DNA from 2 places in the Janthinobacterium sp. 35 genome. Region 1 is predicted to be linked to the other one. Evidence: predicted binding sites of a transcription regulator. Region 1 holds the regulator's gene; the other holds the start of a gene.
The links. Region 1 encodes FliA, which starts transcription of late flagellar genes. Its sites were predicted from a motif close to CTAAAGTTTNNNNNNNNNNNGCCGNTA; they were not measured.
Positions count from the first base shown of each region.

Region 1 (7,377 bases):
AGTTGATTGATGTCGGAAGACAGCGACGCAGAAAAGACCGAAGCCGCGTCACCGAAGCGCCTCGAGCAGGCGCGTGAGGAAGGCGACGTTCCGCGATCGCGTGAAGTGGCCACGTTTACGGTGTTGATGGCGTCCGGCTGCTGCCTGTGGTTTGCCGGCGACGCCATCGTGCGCCGGCTGACGGCCGTCATGGTCTCCGGCCTGACCCTGGACCGCGAGCAAATCCTCAATCCCGACGCGATGATGTTGCGCATCGGCTACGACGTGGGCTCCGTCTTGCTGACTTGCCTGCCGTACGCCGCAGCCATCATGCTCGTCGCGCTGGCCTCGCCCGTGCTGGTGGGTGGCTGGCTGTTCAGTTCCAAGGCGTTCACCCCCAATTTTGGCAAGCTCAACCCGATTCGCGGCCTGGGCAATATGTTTTCGAAGAATGCGCTGGTGGAATTGCTCAAGGCCATCGCCAAGACGCTCGTCGTCGGCGTCGTCGCCTGGATGGTGATGCAGCACCAGAAAGACGCCGTGCTGGGCCTGTCGGTCGAATCCTTGCGCGCCGGTTCGGCCCATCTGATCAGCCTGCTGATCACGGCCTTTTTGCTGATCGTCGGCGCGCTGGGCCTGATCGCCGCCATCGACGGCCCGTACCAGATGTGGCACTACGCTAACAAGATGAAAATGTCCTTGCAGGAAGTCAAGCAAGAGGCGAAGGAGTCGGACGGCAATCCGCAGATCAAGGCGAAGATACGCCAGATGCAGCATGAAATGTCGCGCCGCCGCATGATGGCCGACGTGCCGACGGCCGACGTGGTGGTGACCAATCCTACCCATTACGCGGTGGCCTTGAAGTATGGCGAGAATTCGCGCGGCGCGCCGCAGGTGGTGGCCAAGGGCATCGACGAGGTGGCGGCGAAGATCCGCGAACTGGCCGGCGAACACAAGGTCGCCATCCTCGAAGCGCCGGCCCTGGCGCGTGCGCTGTACCAGCACACGGACATCGGCGACGAGATCCCCGAGGCCTTGTATGGCGCCGTGGCCGAAGTGCTGGCCTACGTGTTCCAGCTGCGCAGCTACGGCAGCGGCCATGGCCAGCGTCCCGACAAGCCGAAGAAACTCGACGTGCCGCCCGAGCTCGATCCGCTCGACCCCGCATCGCAGATCAAGGCCGCAGCCGACGCGGCAGACAAGAATAAAGGAAGTACACCATGAACGGCCTGAGATTGCCAGCCTGGCTCAGCGGTATGAGCAGCAACGCCAGCAAGGGCATCGCCGCGCCGGTCATCATCATCATGCTGCTGGCGATGATGGTGCTGCCGCTGCCGGCCTTCATCCTCGACATCTTTTTCAGTTTCAATATCGCGCTGTCCATCATCGTGCTGCTGACGGCGCTGTACACGGTCAAGCCGCTCGACTTCATGGCCTTCCCGACCATTTTGCTGGTGTCGACCATGCTGCGCCTGTCGCTGAACGTGGCGTCCACGCGCGTGGTGCTGACGGAAGGCCATACGGGCGCGGACGCGGCCGGTAAAGTGATCGAGGCGTTCGGCCACTTCCTGATCGGCGGCAACTACACGGTCGGTATCGTGGTGTTTATCATCTTGACCATCATCAACTTTACCGTCGTGACCAAGGGTGCGGGCCGTATCGCCGAGGTGGGCGCCCGCTTCGCGCTGGACGCCATGCCTGGTAAACAGATGGCCATCGATGCCGACCTGAACGCCGGCCTGATCGGCGAAGACGAAGCGCGCCGCCGCCGCACGGAAGTGGCGCAGGAAGCGGAATTCTATGGCGCCATGGACGGTGCCAGCAAATACGTGCGCGGCGACGCCATCGCCGGCATCATGGTTACCGTCATCAATATCGTCGGCGGCTTGCTGGTGGGCTTGTTGCAGCATGACATGGGCTTTGCCGATGCACTCAAGAACTACACCCTGCTGGCCATCGGTGACGGCCTGGTGGCGCAGATTCCTTCGCTGATCATTTCCACGGCGGCCGGTATCGTCGTCTCGCGCGTGGCCAGCGACCAGGACATCGGCACCCAGCTGGTCGGTCAATTGTTTGCGAAACCGCAAGTACTGTATATCACCGCCGGCATCATCGGCGGCATGGGCCTGATTCCGGGCATGCCGAACATGGTCTTCCTGCTGCTGGCCTCCGCGCTGGCCGGCTCCGCCTATCTGATCAGCAAGAAGCGCACGCAGGAAAAAGAAGCGGCCGAGAGGCCGGCCGACGTGCCGCCGGCCACCGTGGCGCCCGAGCAGGAAGAAGCCAGCTGGCAAGACATCATGCCCGTCGATACCCTGGGCCTGGAAGTGGGCTACCGCCTGATCCCCCTGGTCGACAAGACGCAGGGCGGCGAATTACTCAAGCGCATCAAGGGCATCCGCAAGAAATTTGCCCAGGAAGTGGGTTTCCTGGCGCCACCCGTGCATATCCGCGACAACCTGGAGCTCAAACCGTCCGCCTACCGCATCACCCTCAAGGGCGTGGAAGTGGGCGTGGGCGAAGCGTTCAACGGGCAGTTCCTGGCGATTAATCCCGGCATGGCCAGCGGCACCTTGCCGGGCGTGGCCACCAGCGACCCCGCGTTCGGCTTGCCCGCCACCTGGATCGACGCCAGCTTGCGCGACCAGGCGCAATCGATGGGCTACACGGTCGTCGATGCGGGCACCGTGGTGGCCACGCACTTGAACCACCTGATCACCTCGCACGCTTCCGAACTGCTGGGCCGCGCGGAAGTGCAGTCGCTGCTCGATCACCTGGGCAAGGATGCGCCGCGCCTGGTGGAAGACCTGGTGCCGAAGATGCTGTCGCTGTCGACCCTGCAAAAAGTGCTGCAGAACCTGCTGGCCGAGGGCGTGCACATCCGCGACATGCGCAGCATCATCGAAACCCTGGCCGAGCATACGGTCAATACGCAAGACCCGAACGAGCTGACGGCGCTGGTGCGCGTCTCCCTCGGTCGCGCCATCGTGCAGCAACTGTTCCCCGGTGCGGCCGAATTGTCCGTGATGACCCTCGACAGCCGCCTGGAGCGCCTGCTGATGCAAGCGATGGGCAACGGCGGCGACGGCGCCGGCATCGAGCCGGGCCTGGCCGATACCATCGCCCACCAGGCAGGCCTGGCCGCGCAGCAGCAGGAGGCGCTGGGCCTGACGCCGGTGCTGCTGGTGCCGGCGCCGCTGCGCGCCTTGCTGTCGCGCTTCCTGCGCCGCGCCTTGCCGCAGCTGAAGGTACTGTCGCATGCGGAAGTGCCGGAAACCAAGACCATCCGCGTCACGGCGCTGGTGGGGGCGCAATAGTCGGCTTTGCTAAGACCGCAAACCCTAAGCGAAGGGCCGGGGTCGAACCCTCAGGGTTCGACCCCAGTTGCCGCCTTGGGGTTTTGAATGGGGGATGTTGATCACCTGATGACAATCCCTGTCACCTTTTTGCTTATTTTTTCATCAATTTCCTGCTGGCAAATTGAATAACGGGTACTTTCCCGTCCTGTTCCTTCGATCATTTCCTCCAAGCATCGCTAATAATGGAAACTGTCCGGGTGATCTGTGTCCATGTGGAAGACAGCACCCAAGCAACAGGAGTCGACGATGGTCACACAGTTCAGCCTATATTGCGCCCCCCCCGCCTTGGGAGGCCGGTCATGAATGTGAAGAAATTTACGGGTGCCTCGTCGCGCGATGCGCTGCGCAAGGTGCGCGAAGCGCTGGGCCCCGATGCCGTGATCCTGTCGAACCGCCAGGCCGATGGCGTGGTGGAAATCCTCGCGCTGGCCAATGACGATGCCGCTTCGCTGGCGTCGCCGCCGGCCGCGTCCGAAATGTCCCAGCCCCGTCCCCAGTTGCAGACCCAGTTCGCCACGCCGCAGCGTCCGGCCGCCCCGGCCCAGCGCCCGGCTGCGCCACGTCCTGCCGCACCGCGCCAGGCAGCCGGCGAGCCAGTGGACATGGCCCGCATGCAGCAGATGATGGCCAGCGCGCTGGCGCACGTCAAAGAGAACGCCGCCGCCGAGATGAGCGGCATGATGAATGAAATCCGCGCCATGCGCGGCATGATGGAAACCCAGCTGGCGGAAATCTCGTGGGGCTCGACGCAGCAGCGCGAGCCGCAAAAAGCCGTGGTGCTGCGCGAAATGCTGGCCGCCGGTTTCTCGGCCAGCCTGGCGCGCTACCTGATCGATAAGCTGCCCGCCGGCCTCGATGGCGCGCAAAGCATGCGCTGGATCAAGACCGTCCTCAGCCGTAACCTGAATACCGTCGCCAATGAAGACGCCATGCTGGAGCAGGGCGGCGTGTTTGCGCTGGTCGGCCCGACCGGTGTCGGCAAGACCACCAGCACGGCCAAGCTGGCGGCCCGCTGCGTGATGCGCCACGGCCCGGAAAAGCTGGCCCTGATTACCACGGACGCCTATCGTATCGGCGCGCACGAACAGTTGCGCATCTACGGCAAGATCCTCGGCGTGATGGTGCATTCGGTGAAGGATGAAGCGGACTTGCGCATCGCCCTGAAAGAATTGAAGAACAAGCACACGGTGCTGATCGATACGGTGGGCGTGAGCCAGCGCGACCAGATGGTGACGGAGCAGGTGGCCATGCTGTCGGGCGCGGGCGCCGACGTGAAACGTTTGCTGTGCCTGAACTCCACGGCGACGCAGGAAACCTTGAACGAAGTGGTGCGCGCCTACCAGGGCAGCGGCCTGGCCGGCTGCATCATGACCAAGCTCGATGAAGCGGCCTCGATCGGCAATGTGCTCGACGTGGTGATCCGCCAGAAACTCAATCTGTTTTATGTGTCGAATGGCCAGCGCGTGCCGGAAGACCTGTACCTGGCCGACCGCGGCTACCTGATCGACCGCGCCTTCAAGCTCAAGCGCGATGCGGCGGCGACGCAGTTTTCCGATGCCGAACTGCCGCTCCTGATGGCGCAAGCGGCCGCCCGCAACAATGAAGCGCGCGGGGTGCGCCTTGGCTAATTTCGATTTCGACCAGGCCGAAGGCTTGCGCCGCATGCTGGCTGGTCCGCAGCCGCGCGTGATGACATTTTTATCGGCCACGCCGCAGGACGACAAGGGCGCCATGCTGGTCAACCTGGGCGCTTCGCTGGTCTACGGCGGCAATGACGTGCTGCTGCTCGACGCCAGCGGCGGCAGCGACGGCGTCGCCGCGCGCCTGGGACTGGCGCACGGCGCCAGCCTGCGCGACGTGGCGCGCCAGCAGTGCGCCCTGAACCAGGTCATCCACCAGGTGCCGCAAGGCTTCGGCGTGGCCAGCCTGGGCGCGCGCAACCACCTGATGGACAGCATGGACTATGCGGGTGCGGAAGAACTGCGCCGCCTGGGCAAGACCTTCGAGGTGCTGGCGCGCCAGAGCGGCATCGTGTTGGTCGACGGCGTCGTCGCCGACGCGGGCGATTGCTTCCCCGTGCCGCTGATGGCCTCGTCCGATATCGTGGTGCAAGTGTCGACCAGCGCCACCTCGATCAAGGCGGCGTACTGCCTGATCAAGCGCCTGAGCCAGGAGCTGGGACGCCGTCCGTTCGGCATTCTCGTCACCGGCGCTTCCGAATCCGAGGCAAAAGTGGTATACGATAATATGGCGCAGGCGGCGAGCCGCTACCTGGCCGTGAAACTGACCTCGATGGGATCGGTGCCTGCCGATGAGTATCTGCACCGCGCGGCGCGTCTGGGCCGCAGCGTGGTCGATGCCTTTCCGCTGGCGGGAGCCTCGGTGGCGTTTCGCGGACTGGCCGAGCGGCTGGCCCGTTCGGCGGCGCCGGTGCTCGGTGGCACCTTGTACCAGACGGGGAGCCCGCACCAGTTCAGCGTCTGAATCCATCATCAGCACACGATAGCAGTTAAAACAATAAGCAGCCTATGTACACGGTCAAAGGGAAATCGAACAAGGACTATTTGCTGACGGAGCACATTCCGCTGGTGAAGCGTCTGGCGCACCATATGAAGGCGAAATTGCCGCCTTCGGTCGAGGTCGATGACCTGATCCAGGCGGGCATGATCGGCCTGCTCGACGCCATCAGCCGCTATGAAGAGACGCATGGCGCGCAGTTCGAGACGTATGCCGTGCTGCGTATCCGCGGCGCCATGCTCGACGAATTGCGCACCAGCGACTGGCTGCCGCGCAGCATGCGCCAGAACATGCGCAAGATCGAAGAGGCGATGAGCATCTTGCAGCAGCGCCTCGGACACCCGCCGACGGAGTCGGAAGTGGCGAAATTGCTGAAAATGTCGCTCGTCGATTACCAGGAAATGCTGGGCGACGGCGGCGGCCACCAGTTGCTGTACTACGAAGACTTTCATGACCCGGACGGCAATGACAGCTTTCTCGACCGCCATTGCGTGGACGAGGACAGCGACCCCTTGCGGTCCCTGCTCGATACCGATTTCCGGCAATCCGTGATCGATGCCATCGACGCGCTGCCGCCACGCGAGAAAATGCTCATGGGCCTGTACTACGAAGAAGAGCTGAACCTGAAGGAGATCGGCGCGGTGATGGGTGTATCCGAATCGCGCGTCTCGCAGCTGCATACCCAGGCCGTCGCGCGCCTGCGCGCAACCTTGAGGGAGCTGGCGTGGACTGGTCCAGCGTAATCGGGCTGGCGCTGGCGCTGGCCGGCCTCTTGGTCGGCCAGGCACTGGAAGGCGGTAAGATGGCCTCCCTGCTGCAGCCGGCCGCCTTTGCCATCGTGGTCATTGGTACCTTCGGCGCCGTGCTGCTGCAAACGCGGCTGCGCACTTTCGTGCGCGGCCTGGAAATGCTGCGCTGGGTCTTCCTGCCGCCAGCCGACACGCGTGCCGCGCTGGCGCGCGACATCGGGCAATGGAGCTTGACGGCGCGCCGCGACGGCCCGCTGGCGCTCGAACGCCTGATGGAAAACACGGCCGACCGCTTCAATGCCAAGGGCTTGCGCATGATCGTCGATGGCATCGCGCCCGACAAGCTGCGCCAGCTGCTCGACGTGGAAATCTCCGCCTATGAAATGGCCGAACGCCAGGCCGTCAAGGTGTGGGAATCGGCGGCCGGCTATTCGCCCACCATCGGCATCCTGGGCGCCGTGCTGGGCCTGATCCACGTGATGGAAAACCTCACCGACCCGAGCAAATTGGGTAGCGGCATTGCCGTGGCGTTTGTCTCGACCATTTATGGCGTCGGCCTGGCCAATCTGCTGTTCCTGCCGGTGGCGAACAAGCTCAAGGCCATCGTCTCGCGCCGCGTGCTGCAGTATGAAATCACGGCCGCCGTGCTGTACGACATCGCCACGGGCGACCACACGCGCATCATCGAAGAGCGCGTGGCCAGCCTGCTGCACGAGCACTGAGCATGATGCGGCGCGCGCGCAGGAAGTATGACGAGGAACCGGATAACCAGG
Region 1 is NZ_PEFN01000001.1:3,927,676-3,935,052, forward strand. It holds gene flhB (flagellar biosynthesis protein FlhB) at 10-1,203, shown strand; gene flhA (flagellar biosynthesis protein FlhA) at 1,200-3,296, shown strand; gene flhF (flagellar biosynthesis protein FlhF) at 3,638-4,966, shown strand; gene CLU93_RS17485 (MinD/ParA family ATP-binding protein) at 4,959-5,822, shown strand; gene CLU93_RS17490 (RNA polymerase sigma factor FliA) at 5,867-6,598, shown strand; gene CLU93_RS17495 (flagellar motor protein) at 6,580-7,326, shown strand; gene motD (flagellar motor protein MotD) at 7,332-7,377, shown strand, end outside.

Region 2 (7,377 bases), 2.7 Mb from region 1:
GCTCCCCGTCCGGCAGCGCTCATGTCTACCAGGCGCGCACACGCTGTTGCGGCGCCAGGTACAGCTGCTGCCCCGGCTGGACGTCGAAAGCCCGATACCAGGCGTCGAGGTTGCGCACGGTGGCGGCGCAGCCGAGCGTCGCCGCGCGCCACGCGTTATTGCCCTTGACCACATCAGCCGAATCTTCGCGGCTGGCGTGACTGGCGGCAATCTCCCTGCTCCAGCGCAAACACGCGCGCGGCGCGGCCCGCCGCATCGCTGTAGCCGGCCTGCCGGAGCGTGGCGGCGATATGCGCCTGGTAGCCCGTGCGCAAGCTCTCGCCCAGCGCGCGGGCCAGGCCCGCCTGGTCGCGTATGCCATTGATCTTGCTCAATAGTGGCTTGATCGGCGCCCAGCCTTTCGCTTCGATAGCCGCTTCATCCATCCAGGAACGGTAAAAATCGCTAACCTGGCGCGCGGATGCCTCCGCCTGCGGCGCAGCCGCCAGGCCGTCGACGAGGCCGATGATGCGCTCGTTGGTCGCGTTGGCGAGGATGGCGAACGAGCCCCAGCTGCTGCGGTCGGCGGGAATCTGCGTGCCGCGCAGCCAGTCGCCATTCACGTAGTCATAGAAGTCGTCACCAGGCAAGACTTTGACGGGGACAGCGGCAGTGGCGCCGGCGGGCCTGGGCCGGCAAACCGGCCAGCGAGGCGCCGGCCAGGGCGAGGACGATGGCAGCCTGGACTGGCGTGCGGGACCAGGGGAAACGCAAACCGTGCATGGCGATCCTTTCACTGAAAACAAGCAAAATCATAGCCTGAAATCCTGCCTTTTGGGGGTCAGAAAACCGCCTCCAAACTTTCTTGCATGCGGACAAAAAATCAGCTTATAGTTGAACGACCCCGTGCCGCGTGTACGCCAAAGGAGATTGCCATGCAACTGGAAGCGCTGTTCCAGCAACCCCACGCCCTGCCTGTCGCCCCGAAGATCGTCAATGAACTGGTGCGCAGTTTCGACAACCCCGCCATTGCCACCGAAGACATCGCGCGCCAGCTGGGAGCGGACCCGGTGCTGAGCGCCAAGCTGCTGCGGCTGGCCAACTCGGCCTATTACCACGTCTCGCGCAGCGTCGGCACGGTGGAAGACGCCGTGCTGATGCTCGGTTTTGTGACCGTGCGCACCCTCGTCATCAGCTCGGGCCTGGTCAGCGGCTACAAGACCGTGCCCGGCCTGAATCTGCCGCAGTTCTGGCGCTACAGCCTGCACAGCGCCGTGTCGGCCCGCTGGATCGCCAGACAGACGGGCGACAACCAGGACCTGGCGTTCACCGTCGGCATGATGCATGCGATCGGACAACTGGTGATCCATGCCGCCATGCCCGAGCAAGCCATGCAGCTCGACAAGATCGCGCCGCCGCTCGATGCGCGCCGGCTCGATGCGGAACGCGTGTCGCTGGGCTATGACTATGCGCAAGTGGGCGCCGAACTGACGCGCCGCTGGAAGTTCCCTGCCACCTTTGCCGATGCCATCGCCGCCTTTCCCGATCCGTTGGCCAAGGCGCCCTTGAACCGCCTGGCCGCCATCGTGCACCTGGCCTCCTGGCGCGCGCGCGTTGAGGAAAATGCGTTGAGCACGGAAGAAATCATCGCCTGCTACCCGAATGAAGTGGCTGAAGCGCTCGGTTTGCCGCCGTCCGTGCTGGTGGACAGGATGCCGCCGCCTGCCGAACTGAGCGCGGGACTGGAAGAACTCGTCAAATAAACCGATCGCGGCCGGAATCATCCCCCCAGCATCCATGCGGGTTTGGCGGGCGATTCCGGCGGCCAGCCAAAACCATGCACATTATTTTTACTTTTTTTTCAAAAACACCCTAAAGTTCCCGCTGAACCTGCCGCTAATCTGGACAAGCGGTAATCCATTCACTAGTTACGGGTGTGCTCATGACCTCCAACGACGTTCTCTCGATGTATGAAAATATTGCAGGAATGACCAACAAAATGGTCGTGGCCGCACGTTCGAGCGACTGGGATGGCCTCGATACCCTGGAAAACCAGTGCGCCAGCGCCGCCAGCGCGACCTTGACGGGCAGCATGCCTGCCCAGGCCGGCGCCTCGCGCCTGCGCAAGATCGACTTGCTCAAGCAAATCCTGGCGAATGACCGCGAAATCCGCGCCATCACGGAACCGTGGATGACGCAGCTGTCGAATTCCATGCCAGGATCGCACGCTCGCATGTAATTCAATATGCAAGCTTGCCATGCCAGAAACGATAAAAGCACCCGAGGGTGCTTTTTTTACGTCTGCCGCCGTGCCAAGGAGCGCGCCATCTGCGGCACTCAAAAAGCAAGGAGGGGAAATTTGGAAGGCGAACCCCAGGTATCTCCTGGCGTCGCCTCGCTGCCGGTTGCATCCGGCGTTCGCGAGCACATCGTCGGCATCGCAAACCGCTTCCAGTCCCAGGCGTTTATGCAACGCTACACCTGTTTGCCGCGCCACACTATCGTTGGTGACTGCGACAGGCTGGGGCTGTTTTGTCGTAGAGCAAGTCCACTGAGTTAATCATATCACCATCTTTGAAAAATAGGCAACACCATACACAGGCACTTTCTGTCTTTTTTGAATATCTTTTTTTATATCAAATTTTTAGCGCGGCCTTGCAGCAGCACTAACGCGAAAACGGCTCCGCTTCCGCTTCGGCCACGTCCCCCTCCGCCGCCTCCGTCAGTACCGGCACCTCTTTCTTGCGGCCGAACGGCTTGCGCAGCAGGACCCAGTACTTCGACGGCGCGCCCGGCCCCGCCGCTTGCCTGCGCTTGCGCACGACATACACGATAAGCGCCGTCAACAGCAGGAAGGCCAGGGTGCCGATACCGAGCCACAGCAAGCCGTTGCCGCCCGTTTTCTTTTCCTTGTCAGCGGCTGGCGCCGCGTGCAGAGGCTTGGGCTTGGCATGCGGCGCCTGCGCCTCGGCCGGCACGGCGGCCGGCGCAGCGGCGGCGGTGACGGGCTGAGCCAGCGCCTTTTGCAAGGCGCCGATCTTGCCTTCCAATTCACCGAGCTTGTCATTCAGGGCCGCATTTTTCTCATCCAGCGCCACGCACGCTTGCGCCTGCCCAGCATCCACCTGGGGCGCGCAAGCGGCGACGGGCGCCCTGGCGCGGCGCAGCGGCGGCGGCGGACGCAGCGCGGGAGCAGTCGGCGCAGGCACGGCAGGCGGCGGCACGAACACGCGCGCCGGACGCACCAGTCCCTCGGCCCGCGCGCGCGCTGCCAGCGCGGCGGCATCGGGCGGCGGCGCGCCGGGCGCAACGCGCGGCAGCGGCACAGGCAAGGGCGCCGGAATGGCGGGCCTGACCGGCGCACTGGCAGCGGCGACGGGCGGTGCCGGCGTCAGCCACAGCGTACCGAGACGCACGACGGCGCCACTACCATTACCCAATAACAAATACAAATGTACATGGCCCGCCTGAATCGCTTGCCGGGTAGCCACGCGCACATACTGCCGCCCACCGCGTTCCAGCGGGCTGATCGTCAAGGTTTGCAAGGCCGGGTCCATGCCGATGCCGCCGCCCCGGTACACATCGGGCGAGGCCAGGCGCACGGCCACGCCGCCGGCCTCTTCTGGAGTCAGGGCCGTCAGTTCGATCTCGGCCAGCAAGGGCTGCCCCACATGCGACAGCACCGCCATCTCGCCCAGTTCGGCCGCCATCACGGGCGGCAAGACCAGGCTGGCGGCGGCGCACGCGATCAGGGACCAACGGGGGACAATGCTGCTTTGCATGGACTGATCGCTTTGATAACAAGATAGATAAGGGGAACTCGTCTGTCTTTAACGGCAGGAAATCGCAAAAATATAGATGGGCCAAGGTAAAAATGATGCAATACAGCATCATCCTGTGTCTTTTTGACGTCTGGAGTACACTCGATCCACCTCCATCGATGAAAGGGATGCCATGAGTAGCAGAATCGAACGCGACAGTTTCGGCCCGATCGACGTACCCGCCGACCGGCTTTGGGGAGCGCAAACGCAGCGCTCGCTTGAGCACTTCCATATCTCCACGGAAAAGATGCCGCCTGAACTGATCGCCGCCCTGGCCACCGTCAAGCGCGCGGCCGCCCACGTCAACCTGGACCTGGGCCTATTGGATGGCAAGAAGGCCATCGCCATCACGCAGGCGGCCGACGAAGTGCTGGCCGGCAAGCATGACGCGGAATTCCCGCTGGCCGTCTGGCAAACGGGCTCTGGCACCCAAAGCAATATGAACATGAATGAAGTGCTGGCCAACCGCGGTTCCGAACTGATCGGCGGCTTGCGGGGGGACGCGCGCCTGCTGCACCCGAACGACGACGTCAACCTGGGCCAGTCCTCGAACGACATCTTTCCCACTGCCATCCATGTGGCGGCCGCCCTGAGCGTCGCCAACACGGTCTTGCCGCCGCTGCGCCAACTGCGCGCCACGCTCGACGCGAAGGCCACCGAGTTTGCCGACATCGTCAAGATCGGCCGCACGCATTTGCAGGATGCCACGCCCTTGACCCTGGGCCAGGAATTTTCCGGCTATGTGGCGCAGCTGGACTTTGCCGAGCACATCATCACGGCAGCGTTGCCGCCGCTGCTGCAACTGGCCGCCGGCGGCACGGCCGTGGGCACGGGCTTGAATGCCCACGTGGAATTTGCCGGCCGCATCGCGCTAGAACTGGCACGCCTGACGGGCCAGCCGTTCGAGACGGCCAGCAACAAGTTTGCTGCCTTGGCCGCCCACGATGCGCTCGTCGCCGCCCATGGCGCGCTGAAAACCCTGGCCACGGCGCTGATGAAAATCGCCAACGACGTACGCTGGATGGCGTCCGGCCCCCGTTCCGGCCTCGGTGAAATCACCATCCCCGAAAACGAGCCGGGCAGTTCCATCATGCCGGGCAAGGTCAATCCCACCCAGTGCGAAGCACTGACCATGCTGTGCTGCCAGGTGTTCGGCAACGACGTCGCCATCACGGTGGGTGGCGCCTCGGGTAATTTCGAGCTGAACGTCTTCAAGCCCTTGATTGCGCACAACTTCCTGCAAAGCGCGCGCCTGCTGGGCGACGGCATGCGCAGTTTCGACGCGCATTGCGCGCACGGCATCGCGCCGAACCGTGTACGCATCGCCGAGCTGATGGAGCGCTCCCTGATGCTGGTCACGGCGCTGGCGCCCCACATCGGCTACGACAAGGCGGCGCAAATCGCCAAGCAGGCCCAGCATGAAGGCACGACCCTGAAGCAAGCGGCGCTGGCCCTGGGCTATGTGACGGAAGAGCAATTCAGTGCGTGGATCGTGCCACTGGAGATGACGCAGCCCAACAAAAGTTAAGGCTCAGCCTGCATTATCCCTGGCTTCATGTAAACTATGACCTTAGTTGATGCCGTCATCAAGTGTTTAAAACACATCATTGCAATAAGGGATACAATGCAAAAAGTAAGCTTTGATTTAACATCCGATTTCGTCGAGCTGAACCAGCTACTCAAGCTGGTCGGCTTGTGCGACAGCGGTGGCGCAGGCAAGGTCATGGTCGATAGCGGCGTGGTGAAGGTCGATGGCAAGAAGGAATTGCGCAAGACCGCCAAGATCCGCGCCGGCCAGGTCGTCAGCGTGGGCGATATCCGTATCACGGTCGTCGCTCCCGTCTGATCCCGGCATGGGGCGCGAAAGCAGCCCCATGCGTCCAGCCAGCATGCCTGCCAGCCCGGCTGCCCAAGTCAAGCTGCGACACGTCGTTATTGTCAGATAAATATCGATTGCGGAAGGGGAGCGCCATGGACCAGCCCGAACAAGGTACGCGCAGCCAGGAACGCCTGATCGGCGACTTGCGCCAGGTAATAGAAAACGCGGAAGAATTGCTGCGTAACACAGACAAATACACCAGCAGCCTGTACCAGAGCGCGCGCGCCAGGCTGGAACTGGCCCTCGTCGGGGCCACCGCCGAGCTGGCCCGCTTTGAAGAAGAGCAAGTCACGCGCATGATGGACGCCACCCTGGCCGCGAACACGCTGTACCGCGACCAGACGGGCGAAGCGCGCCTGCTGCGGGCCTTCGAATAAAGTGTCACGCCGCCAGCACCGCATGCGCCAGCCATTGGCGCAGGTGGGCGGCCAAATCGAATGCGGGGTCCCGCTCGAACGCCGCATCGAGCGCGGCGCCAAACGTCTGCCCCTGCTGCAAGACCAGCAAGGCCGCGTGCGCGGCCGCATCCACGACCAGCACCTGCGCCTTCCAGCGCGGCCGGCAAACCAGCGCGCAGCTGGCCACCTGCATTTCGTGCGGAAACATCCCCTGCCCTTCACCCTCCTGATGCGCCTGCCAAAGGGCCGCTACTTGCCAGTTCGATGCCAGCAAGGCGCAAGCGGGATGCAAACTAAAACGGCGCACTTCGAGCTGATCGGGATGCAGGGCGGCCAGCGCCTCGGGCGCCAGCGTTTGCGCATCGGCCGCGTAATGGGCCAGGTGCACGGCCCATTCCAGGCGCGCCATGTCGGGCAGATAGGGCAACTCGGCTGCAGGCGGAAAACTGCTCAGAAAATCGGCGAAACGGGCGCCAAACTGATTCAAATCGGCGCTATCTGACGGATACTGGCGTCCATACGCGCGGGCCAGGCCGCCAAAAAAATCCGCGCCCACCAGCGCCAGCACGACGGGATAGGCTTGGCCCAGGGTGCCGCGCCAGGCGGCGCTCAGATTGCCGCGATACAAAGAGAAACGCTGCGGCACCGCCGCTCCCGCGAACGATGGCAACGTTGCCGCAGTATCGAGCAAGGCCGTGGCAAATGCTTGCTGGCCGGCCACCAGCGCATCCAGCGACACGGGCGGTGGCGCCGCCGCCAGCAGCGCGCCCTGCCATGGCGCTTGCGGCGCATGGCGCGCCAGCATCGCTTGCGCCTTGCTTGCCTCGCCCAGCAGAATATCGAGCGGCGGCAAATGCGTGTCCCATTCGACCAGAGTGGGCACGGCGCCAAAGCGCAGCAAGGCGGCCGCATACAAGTCCCAGACGGGCTCGGCCACGGCGGCGCCATGGTGGTCGATCACGGCCTGCGGCGTCAGCAAATGGCCACCCAGGTGCAGCTCGCCCACGCTGCCCGGCGCGATGCTTTGCATGGCAAGCAGCGCGTCTTCGCCGTGGTTGCACTGATTCACATACAAGTTGTTGATATCGAGCAGCAGCCCGCAGCCGCTGCGGCGCGCCAGTTCCGCCAGGAATTGCGCCTCGCTCATGGCATCGTCGGCAAAACGCAGGTAAGTCGAGACATTCTCCAGCAAGATCGGCCTTTTCAGCACATCCTGCACCCTCCCCACTCTGGCGCACAGCAAATCGAGGGCCGCGCCATTCAAGGCCAGCGGCAACAGATCATTGAGTTGCTGCTGCGC
Region 2 is NZ_PEFN01000001.1:1,257,891-1,265,267, forward strand. It holds gene CLU93_RS28525 (hypothetical protein) at 26-229, opposite strand; gene CLU93_RS05685 (M13 family metallopeptidase N-terminal domain-containing protein) at 174-629, opposite strand; gene CLU93_RS28530 (hypothetical protein) at 619-762, opposite strand; gene CLU93_RS05690 (HDOD domain-containing protein) at 915-1,742, shown strand; gene CLU93_RS05695 (flagellar protein FliT) at 1,967-2,218, shown strand; gene CLU93_RS05700 (type IV pilus assembly protein FimV) at 2,646-3,761, opposite strand; gene fumC (class II fumarate hydratase) at 3,934-5,328, shown strand; gene CLU93_RS05710 (RNA-binding S4 domain-containing protein) at 5,425-5,646, shown strand; gene CLU93_RS05715 (hypothetical protein) at 5,772-6,056, shown strand; gene bufB (MNIO family bufferin maturase) at 6,061-7,377, opposite strand, start outside.
Region 2: CLU93_RS05695 (flagellar protein FliT) is a predicted target of FliA. The motif match lies at 1,852-1,878, and genes of this name have one in related genera.